2 regions of the Rossellomorea sp. NPDC071047 genome follow, and region 1 is predicted to be linked to the other one. Evidence: riboswitches for the same ligand, from Rfam matches in the RefSeq annotation. Region 1 holds a riboswitch; the other holds the start of a gene.

Region 1 (5,885 bases):
TCATCTATACAGGTGTATAAAAGACCGGCTTTCCTCTCATTTTCAGCCTGCATCCCTTCCACTCCGCCATTCTCCTTCACCCACTCCAGTACAAGCTTCAAAACATAAATAGAGAAGGTCGGTGGCGTGTTAAAGAGTGAATCATGCTTTACATACGTTTCGTAATTCAGCATCGTTGGACACATATTCGATGCTTGACCGACCAGACTTTCATGGATGATCGCCACCGTTACACCCGAAGGTCCCAGGTTTTTTTGAGCTCCTGCATAGATCATCCCAAATGAGGAAACGTCTATTTTCTCAGAAAGGATATGAGAGGACATATCAGCTATAAGTGGAATGCCTCCCGTTTCTGGCCACTTATAGTAACGCGTTCCTTCAATTGTATTGTTGGAGGTAATATGTACGTAGCTTGACTGTGTTGAAAAGTCTTCTGGTGTATATGCAGGGATCTCAAACTTCTCTTGAGGTGATAAGGTTCGAACATTCCCAGCCTTCTCCGCTTCTTTGACAGCTTTCTTCGACCAGCTGCCTGTCAGGATATAATCAGCTTCTTGATGTGAACCCAATAAATTTAGAGGAATCATGGAAAATTGCAGGGATGCTCCACCTTGCATAAATACGACATGGTAATCATCCGGAATCGAGAGCAGCTCACGCAATAAACCTTGAGCTTCTTCTATTATATTTTGGAAAGGGGCAGATCGATGACTCAATTCCATTACAGACATACCCGTTTCTTGATAGTTCAATAATTCGCCTTGAACCTTTTTCAGAACAGGCTCAGGTAACACCGCAGGACCAGCAGAAAAATTATACACACGCTTCAACAACAGCACCGCCTAAAGTTCAGAATTTTTCAACAGTATAATCGCGCACAATGGTTTAGTCAATAACAAAAACCAATGATGAAAACGCTTAACAGAACCGTTTTTAGGCTCATGCGCGGTTATGGATCGATTCTTTGTCGTTTTTTAAAAAATGCTCTTTTCGTAACGATTGTTGTTTTTAACATAAGTTCTGCAAGGCTCTGTCAATTAGTGTGTGCTGGATGGTGAGGGGAACTGCTCCGCTTTCCGCGGACGTTCGGCCGAGCCTCCTCAGCTTCGCTTCCGGGGTCTCGGCACGCCCGTACTTCCGCAGGAGTCTGCGCAGTTCCCCTCACCATCTTTAATAGGATCTTTGTGACAGAGCTTCAAGGTGTACCATAAAACAAAATAACTAGAAAAAATAATTCTGCTTCATTAAGACAATCAATCTCTACTTACCTTAAAAGAGAGTATTTGCTAAAAAGCTTGTTTTAATTGTTTTCGATTAAGGATTCATGCTCAGAAAGTTGATTCTCGCTGCAGGATGATTGACTCCTGCGGGAAGTGCTGGACAGTACGAAAAACATAGGGGCTTTGCCCAGGGGCAACAAGCATAAGACGAGTCTGCCGGAAAGGCGCTGTTTGCCTTTTTGGCAGACTTGGCTTATGACCTCGAGCCCCTAAGCCCCGTAGCTGGACAGGTGAGACCCCGGAGGCGCAGCCGAGGAGGCTCACCGCCAGACCCGCGGAAAGCGAGCATCCTGTAGCGGAAATCAACTACTACTTTCTTCTTTAAGACATCCACTAACTAATGCAAAATCGATCGTTAAAAAAGCAACCGGCTCCCCCACTTACCCGAGATGGGCAAAATGAAGAGAGCCGGTTGGTTGAGTATTAGCCTGTTAAAATATCTTCTTTTGGATAGCGGATCTTTTCTTTGTCCGGTCTGGATAGGGAGAAGGCAAGTGTGAGGGGACCAAGTTTCCCGACAAACATCACGATGATGATGATCCATTTACCTATCGCTGTCAAAGATCCTGTAATCCCCATGGACAACCCTACCGTCCCAAAAGCTGATACCACTTCGAAGAGAATAGACAGGAAAGAAGCATTCTTTTCCGTCATATCAAGGAAAAACAGAGCCGTAAAAACAAGGAGCACACTAATCATCGACACTGCCAAAGCTTTAAAAATATAGTTTTGATCGATCGTACGACGGAAAACACGAATCTCTCTTTTCTCCTTTAAGAAAGCAAACACACTCAATGAAATCACGACAAAGGTGGTCAGCTTGATTCCTCCACCTGTTGAAGCACTTCCGGCCCCGATGAACATCAGAAGAATAGTGAACAGCAACGTGGAGCGTTCCATGCTGCCATAATCAAGCGAGTTAAAACCAGCCGTGCGGGGAGTGACCGCTTGAAAATAAGAAGCGAATAATTTATCAAGGAGTGGTAACTGAGCCAGTGTGTTCGGGTTATTATATTCCAGGATGAAAATCATCATAAAAGCGAATACATTGATGACAAACGTCCCAACTATCATGATTTTCGTATGGAGGGACAGTTTGCGAATCGTTTTCGATTTCCAAAGGTCCACTAAAACAGTGAATCCGATCCCTCCTAAAATAAACAGAAACGAAATGGTGATGTTGACGATGGGATTTCCCACGTAACCCATTAAACTATCGGACCACAGAGAGAACCCTGCATTATTAAACGCGGAAATCGAATGAAATATACTGACGTATAGCCCTCTTCTCCAACCGAATTCAGGAACCCATTCAGACGCCAGTAATAGAACGGCAAATCCTTCAACAAGGAAGGAAAAGATAAATAAATATTTTACAAGCTTGATGACTCCTCCTACAGACGTCTGATTTAATGCCTGTTGAAGAAGAAGTCGCTCTTTGAACCCGATTTTCTTACCAAGCATCATAAAGATCAAGACGGCAAAAGACATGATGCCCAGTCCCCCGATTTGGATCAGACTCATAATGACCACTTCTCCAAAGAGGGTGAAGGCACCTCCTGTATCAACGACCGCAAGCCCTGTAACCGTCATGGCGGAAGTCGTCGTGAACAAGGCATCAAGCCATGTAATCGATTCTGTGGTGGCAAACGGCAACTTAAGCAAACCCATTCCTACTATGATAAAGAATAGAAATGTCACAACGAGAAGTTGAGGGGGGCTTAACCGGATCACCTTATGTTTCATAGGTTATACACCTTCTTTTTCAAATCGATTGATATCCCTGTTATGTCCAATGACGATCAATAGATCTTCAATTTTTATGACTTCATCGGCAGAAGGAGATACAATGACTTCCTCCCCGCGGTGAATGGCAATGATATTACAACCGAATTTCGCCCGGACATCCAGATCATTTAAGGTTTTATTTGCGACCTTTTTAGACGCACACACTTCTACTATACTGTGCTCTTTGGATAGTTCGATATAATCAATGATCTTTTCTGACGTAATGTGATGGGCAATTCTTCGCGCCATGTCACGTTCAGGGTGAATGACTTTATCGGCACCGATCCGGTCCAATACCTTCTGATGATAAGAGTTCGAAGCTTTGACCCATACTTCTTTAACCCCTAATTCTTTTAAAAGTAAGGTGGTAAGAATACTTGCTTCTATATTATCCCCAAAGGACACGATCACGTGATCAAAGTTTCTGAGCCCAAGTGATTTCAATACAGATTCATCCATCGCATTCGCTTGTACGGCATGCGTGGCAATGTCTACATAATGCTGGACGACATCATGATGAATATCAATGGCTAACACTTCAACATCCAGATCAGCCAATTCCTGAACCAGATTCCCTCCAAATCTCCCTAATCCAATAACTGCAAACTGCTTTTTCATGATGAAATCCTCCAAAACCTTTTTAATAGCTTAACCATCTAATACTTCTTCATTACAACAAAAGCCCATGCGGCTCGAACAGAGGTGACAAATATAAGACTCTCTTTGCCTTTATGGCAGGCTTGACTCAAGACCTCTGGCCTCCGGAGCCAAACTTCTAAACAACACAAAAAGACCAGCAGGAACTAAGCCTGTGGTCATCCATAATCGATCACAAGTATCATCCTCTCCCATTACGCTTACGAGGTTAGCTGACGGATTCGGGTTATGGAAGTAGCCCTACCTTTCAAAAGAAAGGATTCACCCCTTTAAATACTCGGGTCCCCCGCTTCAAAAATGAATTAAGCGATAAAGAATATTCATTTGATGATAGATATATTACTCCTCTCCTAATTCGTTGTAAATAGGTTTTATGTAAAAATTTTTTAAATGAAAAACAGGCAAAATTATCTCAATCCATCCAGCATTTACTGTTCGTTAAAAAGGTTTCTCTTTTCTATATCCGGGGAATAGCATACATAAGTATTACGAAAATAGAACCAGAAGGGAAGAAGTGTATATGGCCGGAGTTTCATCCATTACAACATCAAACAGTTCATCTGTTTCATCTAATGATATAAAACCTTGGATTAGAGGGTTTGCACGAATTGGATTTATTTCAAGAGGGATTGTTTATATATTGATTGGCACATTGGCCGTTATGGCCGCACTCGGAATAGGAGGAAGCACTTCAGACTCTAGCGGTGCCTTTGCAGCAGTGGCGAGCAAACCCTTTGGGGAAGTCCTCCTCTGGATATTAGGTCTTGGCCTGATCGGCATTGTTCTATGGCACCTCATTCAAGTAGTAAAAGATCCTGAACACGTGAAAAATGACGGTAAATCGATGTTTAGAAGACTCGCTAATCTGATCACCGGGATTGCTTACGGTTCTTTGACTTATAATGCTTTCGCCATTGCGATGCATGCCAAAAGCTCCGGTTCGGGATCTAAACAAACTTTATCTGCTAAGTTATTGTCTCAGCCCTTTGGTCAATGGGTTGTAGGAATTGTCGGACTTATCATTATAGGATATGCACTCTATGAAATTCATAATGCTTATACTGAAAAATACACGAATAAATTTAAACGGCATGAAATGTCCGAGAAAGAATGGGAATTGGGAAGGAAAACCGGAAAACTCGGGTTATATTCCCGGGGCATGGTCTTTTTACTGATCGGTTATTTCTTTATTCAAACGGCGATCACAGCCGATCCTGATAAAACACAAGGATTGGATGGAGCACTTTCCAAGATAGCTCAACAACCTTATGGACAATGGCTGCTGGGAATTGTAGCGGCAGGGTTGGTCCTTTATGGGGTATTTCAAATATTAACAGGCAAAAACCGTCATATGAGCATTTATTAAGAATGAAAAGGAGCAGCCAAAGGGCAGCTCCTTTTTTCTTCTGGCACCACTGTTAAAATGTAACCGGATCCATTTCTTCTGTCAAAGTCTTCATATTATATCCTTGATCCGTCAACTTTTTAAGTAAAGAATCTAAATAAGCGAGTGTCGTATGCTTTTCATGCATAAGAATAATTTTTGATTGATTTTCATAGGGAAAAGAAGCTAACTGATCCACGACACTATGAACATACTCCCCCCTATGAAATTTCCAATCTTCACTATCCACATTCCAATCCCATAATCTAAATCCCTCCCGCTTTATTGCTGTCAAATATTCCGGTTTCATATTGGGTACAGACCCATAAGGAACGCGAATCAGATCGCTGCGAATACCCGTAATGGACTCTAACGTAGATTGAGCCGTCAGCATCTCGCCTACAACCGATTCACTAGATTGATAGATTTCGGATACATCATGGGTGACGCCATGCAGCCCGACACTATGCCCTTCTTCCACCATCTGTCGAACGGCCTCACTATGTTTTTTCATATTCGGTTCCAGCATAAAGAAGGTCGCTTTTGCCCCATATTGATTAAGCACTTGCAGAATCTCTTCCGTATATTCATTCGGACCATCATCGAATGTGATGTAAATCGTCTTTTCATCCTCGGAGTTCCCTTGTTCATTTACATTTGTCGAATGGTCTTCTATTTCCTCTTCCTCGTAGTAATTTTCATCTTTCACACTCTCCGCTTCATTGGAATTAGCTTTTTGCTCCTCTTCTTGAGTATTGCTATCATGTTCCTTATCC
Region 2 (5,885 bases), on a different contig from region 1:
ATTTGAGGGGATTCTACCTCCTTGAGCTTTCACCCACGTCTTGACGGAATCGACAGCTCCTTTACGCACCTGGCGTCCATCTTTCAAATCTACCCCGCTCATTCTCGTTTCAGCCTTAAATTCAATGAATTGTCCTCCTGATGCTGCTGAAGCATCAAGCTTGGTTCCCTTCTCTTTCAGCAATTCAATGATGGAACGTCCTTCAGGTGTTTCATCTTGTAACGAACTGATCCCCGTCCAGTAGAAGAGCTCTTCTTTCGAAGCATCTCCCACCGGTATGAAATCACTGGCCATCCGGTTACCGAATGTAATGGTACCGGTCTTATCCAAAATGATCGTGTTGATATCCCCTGCTGCTTCCACTGCCTTTCCGGACATAGCAAGTACATTGTACTGAGTCACACGGTCCATACCCGCAATCCCGATTGCTGATAATAATCCCCCGATGGTCGTCGGGATCAAACAGACCAGGAGTGAAATCAATACAGGGATTTCAAGTGAAAATCCCAGATAGTTCGTAAAGAAAGGAAGAGTGACGACCACAATCATGAATATCAACGTCAAGCTTGTTAATACCGTATTCAAGGCGATTTCGTTCGGGGTCTTCTGACGCTCTGCCCCTTCCACCAATGAAATCATGCGGTCTAAGAATGATTCACCCGGGTTGCTGGTGATTCGGACTTTAATTTGATCACTGACGACTCTCGTTCCTCCTGTGACAGAATTGAAATCGCCCCCGGCTTCCTTGATGACAGGAGCGGATTCACCGGTGATCGCTGATTCGTCCACAGAGGCAAGGCCTTCAATCACTTCACCATCCCCTGGAATCATCTCACCTTGTGAAACGACAACAACGTCGCCTTTCTTGAGAGAGGTAGAAGCCACCCTTTCCGTTTTGCCATTTCCTCTAAGAAGATTGGCGGACATCTCCTGTTTTGACTTTTTCAATGAATCGGCCTGTGCTTTTCCGCGGCCTTCTGCCAATGCTTCGGCGAAATTGGCAAAGAGCACTGTAAATAAAAGAATCAGGCTGACTGTCACATTGAACCAGGGTGCCACATCACTGGAACCGAATGCATCAGGTGCTACACAAAGGATTAATGTAATGATGAATCCAATCTCCACTACAAACATAATCGGATTTTTAATCATGATTCTTGGATCAAGCTTAACGAAAGAATCTTTCAAGGCCTGCATGACCATTCCTTTATTCTTCATGTTATTTCCATCCTTCTGTTCAATTGGATTGGGCCGCTCGGGGGAAAGACGGTTTCGTTCTTTCCCTCTAAACTCGGCGACCTTATTTGTCTCTTTCAATAATGGATTTGCCACTTCTTCCACTCCCATCTACAATGTCAGATATTCTGCTACCGGCCCCAATACGAGTGTCGGGAAGAACGTTAACGCTCCGACTACAAAGAACGTTCCAATCAGGATCACACCGAATAAGGACGTATCCGTTCGGAAAGTTCCGATCGTCTCGGGAACCATTCTTTTGGATGCGAGGGATCCTGCAACAGCGAGCATTGTCACCAGTCCGAAGAATCTTCCAATATACATGACGATTCCTGTAGAGATATTCCAGAATGGTGTGGCATCCCCAAGTCCTTCAAATCCAGATCCATTATTGGCAGCGGATGACGTATATTCATAAACGACTTGGGAAATCCCATGAAAACCACTGTTCGAAATGGCTTCCACCCCAAGAGGAGAATAAAGCGCAAGGGCAGATGCCCCCAGTATCAACAGGGGATGCATAAGCATCGTAATGGCAATCAGCTTCATTTCCCTGCCTTCGATTTTTTTACCCAGGAATTCCGGAGTGCGTCCAACCATCAACCCTGAAAGGAACACGGCGATCATGGCATACATGAGCACATTGATGAAGCCGGCGCCGACTCCACCGAATACGGTGTTCAACAGCATATTCGTAAGGGCCAGCATCCCTCCGATCGGGGTTAACGTATCGTGCATTGTATTGACGGCACCTGTTTCCGTCGCCGTCGTGACCATGGCATAAAGAATCGATTGACCGGTACCGAACCGCACTTCCTTCCCTTCCATACTCCCTTGATCGGTCTGGATCCCCATGGCATTCAGTGCCGGGTTTCCTTGAGATTCATAGAATAGGGCCGTTGAAAGGAACACAACGAAAACCATAACCATCGATACAAACAGGACACGTCCCTGCTTTGGATTCCCGACCATCTTTCCATACGTAAAAGGCAGGGCGGATGGAAGCAGGAACATTAACAGGATCTGAATGAAATTACTGATGGCATTCGGATTCTCAAAGGGATGTGCGGAATTGACACCAAAGAATCCTCCCCCGTTATTCCCAAGTTCTTTAATGGACAGGAACGTTCCGACAGGGCCACGGGCGATCTCCTGCGTACCGCCTTCAACCGTATTCACTGTAACCGATGGTTCAAGCGTCTGCGGAACCCCGAGCGCTATGAAGATAAAGCCCGCAATAAAAGCGATCGGCAAAAGGACTCGGGTGATGGACCTGAATAAATCGACAAAGAAGTTTCCTATTTCAGCTCCTGAGAGTCCCCTGACAAAGGCGATGGCTACTGCCATGGCCGTTCCCGGTGCTGCAAACATCATGAACAGAATTCCGATCATCTGTCCGAGATAAGAAAGACCGGATTCCCCGCTGTAATGCTGTAAATTCGTATTGGTCATAAAGCTGATTGCTGTATTAAAGGCAAGAGTGGGATCCATTCCCGGGTTGCCACTCGGATTCAGGGGCAGGACCCCTTGCAGCCTGAATACAAGATACACAAGGAAAATCATGAAACCATTCGTTAAGACAAGGGCCAATGCGTATTGCTTCCACGTCTGGTTCACTTTTTTTATCCCACTGACTTTGAAGAGTAGATGTTCAAATGGTCCAAATAGTTTATCTAAAGGCGTTTGATTATAATCGAACGCCTTTGCCAAATAGACCCCGGCCGGCTTTGCAATCAGAATCATGGCCGCTAATGTAATGATGATCGATAGAATGGTCGTAATCACCTGTGATACCTCCAACTAATTAGAATTTTTCTGGATGAAACAATACATAAAATAAATAAAGTGTAATCATGGCCGTAATCCCAAGTAACAGCATCATGAGTCCTTACCTCCCTGATCGACAACAGTGGAAGACCAGTTGGCAAGTCCCGACATAAGCGCCGGAAGAATGATGAATAGAGCGATCATTATAATATCCAACATGTGTAAAACCTCCTGACATTATTTGAAGAAACAAGAAACATTCCTGCTCTTTGTATACACCACATATCTTGCGCCGATCGACTGATACAGGCGGACTGGATATCCTGGAGTCGTCGTAACGACAATGATGGGTGCGGATGTACTGTTTTGAATAATCTTCATCATCGGTAATGTATCGAAAAAGCGATTCTCAAACACGATGACTTTATCGAAGTGATGTCGATGATCAATAAATTCTTCATTTATCCCCAAACCCATGACATTCTGGAACCCTCTCCCCTTTAGAATGTCAACAACTTGTGGAATGGGGGAAACAAAACAGCAATCATGGGAAAGATCTAAGCAGCCCTCTATTTCCTGCAGCATTTCACATGTCGGAATACAAACAAGCGTCTTGCCTTTATGCCGTTCCTGCGTACACACATTCATCCTCCTTTCTTCTGCGATCATCACATCTCTAAGATTCCTTACTACAGAGATCATTGGGGCACACCTTAGAAAAAGACATGGACGGTCATCCAAAAGATCCCCTTACAGGAAGAAAGATCCACCTTCAGAAAACAAAAATAGACCAATGCTCACTTTTCCCTCAGTTGACAGGCAAGAGTAAAGATGGATCAGCATCCTGAAAGAATGCGATCCCCTGACATCTCTTGTTCATCTGAAGAAAAAGTACACATTGGTCTACTTAACACCTAGCCGGCTGTTATAGCCTTCTATGCATTCTGTCTTCCATGTTCACTTCTTCAAAATAGGCATAATAAAAAGACCTACTTATTAGTCAAGCTGCCCCTTTTGCCATTATGAAAACAACAAAAAAAGCCCCCTGAAAAAGGTGGTCTTTATGACCTCCTTCGCTTTAGCCGACGAAGTTAGCTGACGGGTAGGATGGCGAAAGAGTTTTAATCTCATCCCTTCTACATACGTAGAATTAACCCCACTTGATTGGGTCCTCCGTTCTCGTTTCCGAGACTAGGCCGAAATATTGAGTTGTGCTTTACAAGGAATATATTACTCCCGGCTTATTGAATTTGTAAATTATTAAAAATCTCTAAATCTAGTCAAATAGGTTTATTTTTCTAACGAAAATAATCAAATGCTCTAAATATCTAACTGATTCGAATTATTTCGGCTGTTTTATTCAACGCAAAATTAATGATTGACAACTTTTAACACGTCTGAGTAAGATAATCCTTGAAATTGATCTGATAGTGGCAAGGGGGAGAAAACGTGAAAATCTCTAAACGACGATTAGAGGCTGAATTAAGCGAAGCCTTCATAAAAATGCAAAGAGAACTGATCGGCCGCGGTCCACAGGAAACCCGGACATACATCTTAGAGGACATGGTTATTGCAAGGTTCAAGGGCGTGTTAACGGTTGAAGAAAAACACCTTGTCGAACACGATAAAGGTAGAGTCCTCGTGAAACAAATGCGTCAGGTGTTGAGGGAAATGTACAGCCAAAACATCGAAGAGATAGTAGAACAGCATACAAAATGCAAAGTCCTTTCGAGCCATAGCGACATCAGTACGAAAATGGGAGAGCGTATGGAGGTATTCGTACTCGATAAGAATCTTGAAAAGCAGTTAGAAAATTAAACAACTCAATGTATATTTATTAGTAAATTCGAAAGTCTCCTATCCTTTTATTAATCTAAGAAGCCCTGAATCTATCGAGTCGCATACTCAAAGATTCAGGGCATTTAAGATTGTTATCCTGACACCTGTGGGGAGTTCCCGTCCCTTGCGATCCTTGCAGGCTACCTTCACATATTCCTCCGTCAAACCATTACATTCCAGGACTTCTTCCATTGACTCCAAGACAGAGTGGAGACGGTTCCGTCTTAACCTTTCCCTTACGACCGTCCCCGGGTTACATTTAAAGAGCCTATTTAACCATAGTTGTTCGGAACAGACTCTTTATATTCTCAAATAAGTAACCCAGAACCCACTACCTACACTTACTCTTTATTTGTAGTAAGGTTTTCTAACTTGTTAATGGTTTGATCAATTTCATTTTTAGATTCTGTCACAATTCTTTGTAAGTCTTCTGAAATTTGATTAACCTTTATTAGTTCATTTGTAATATTTTCAATGTTAGCATTAACCTCTTTAATGGCATTATCAGCACTCACAGAGAGCTTCCTAACTTCCTGGGCTACTACATTGAATCCCCTTCCGTGTTCGCCCGCTCTGGCTGCTTCAATCGCCGCATTTAAAGAAAGCAAGTTGGTTTGAGAAGATATATTTTTTATCGATTTTGACGTTTCATCAATTAATTTAATTTGTTCCCTTAAAGACTCTAATGCTTCTACTTTTTCATTGGAATTGGCCATGACTGAGTTTACTAGATTATTCGGCATGCTCTTTAATTTGGAAATGATCTCTATCGTTGTATTTTCCCTTTTTGTAATATCTGTGGCAATCTTCAGGACTCCTTGTACAGACCCATTTCCATCTAAAATAGGAATATATGTTGCTTCCAGCCAAAGTTTGTTCCCCTGTTTATCAACTCTTTCAATTTTTTCTTGAGATTTTTTCCCTTTCCGGAGGTTGTCCCACAACTCTGTATATTCTTTGCTTTGGCTATATTCCATCGTGCAGAACTGTTTGTGATCCATCCCCTGCATTTCATGTACCCGGTAATTCATTGCATCAGCGAA

What was found. A riboswitch is a leader RNA that binds a small molecule or an ion and turns the genes downstream of it on or off. The one in region 1 is predicted to bind cyclic di-AMP.
Region 2: it holds a riboswitch for cyclic di-AMP, as region 1 does, so the genes downstream of both, ACQKFO_RS19425 (hypothetical protein) here and ACQKFO_RS13525 (potassium channel family protein) in region 1, are expected to answer to the same signal.

What each region holds. Positions count from the first base shown of each region.
Region 1 is NZ_JBNNJT010000003.1:318,062-323,946, forward strand. Features, by position in the region: gene serC (3-phosphoserine/phosphohydroxythreonine transaminase) at 1-830, opposite strand, end outside; gene ACQKFO_RS13520 (TrkH family potassium uptake protein) at 1,704-3,026, opposite strand; gene ACQKFO_RS13525 (potassium channel family protein) at 3,030-3,686, opposite strand; cyclic di-AMP (ydaO/yuaA leader) riboswitch at 3,907-4,044, opposite strand; gene ACQKFO_RS13530 (DUF1206 domain-containing protein) at 4,246-5,091, shown strand; gene ACQKFO_RS13535 (polysaccharide deacetylase family protein) at 5,144-5,885, opposite strand, start outside.
Region 2 is NZ_JBNNJT010000006.1:190,109-195,993, forward strand. Features, by position in the region: gene kdpB (potassium-transporting ATPase subunit KdpB) at 1-1,218, opposite strand, end outside; gene kdpA (potassium-transporting ATPase subunit KdpA) at 1,348-3,009, opposite strand; gene ACQKFO_RS19415 (potassium-transporting ATPase subunit F) at 3,041-3,118, opposite strand; gene ACQKFO_RS19420 (signal peptide protein) at 3,115-3,222, opposite strand; gene ACQKFO_RS19425 (hypothetical protein) at 3,241-3,705, opposite strand; cyclic di-AMP (ydaO/yuaA leader) riboswitch at 4,069-4,211, opposite strand; gene ACQKFO_RS19430 (DUF2294 domain-containing protein) at 4,453-4,821, shown strand; gene ACQKFO_RS19435 (methyl-accepting chemotaxis protein) at 5,184-5,885, opposite strand, start outside.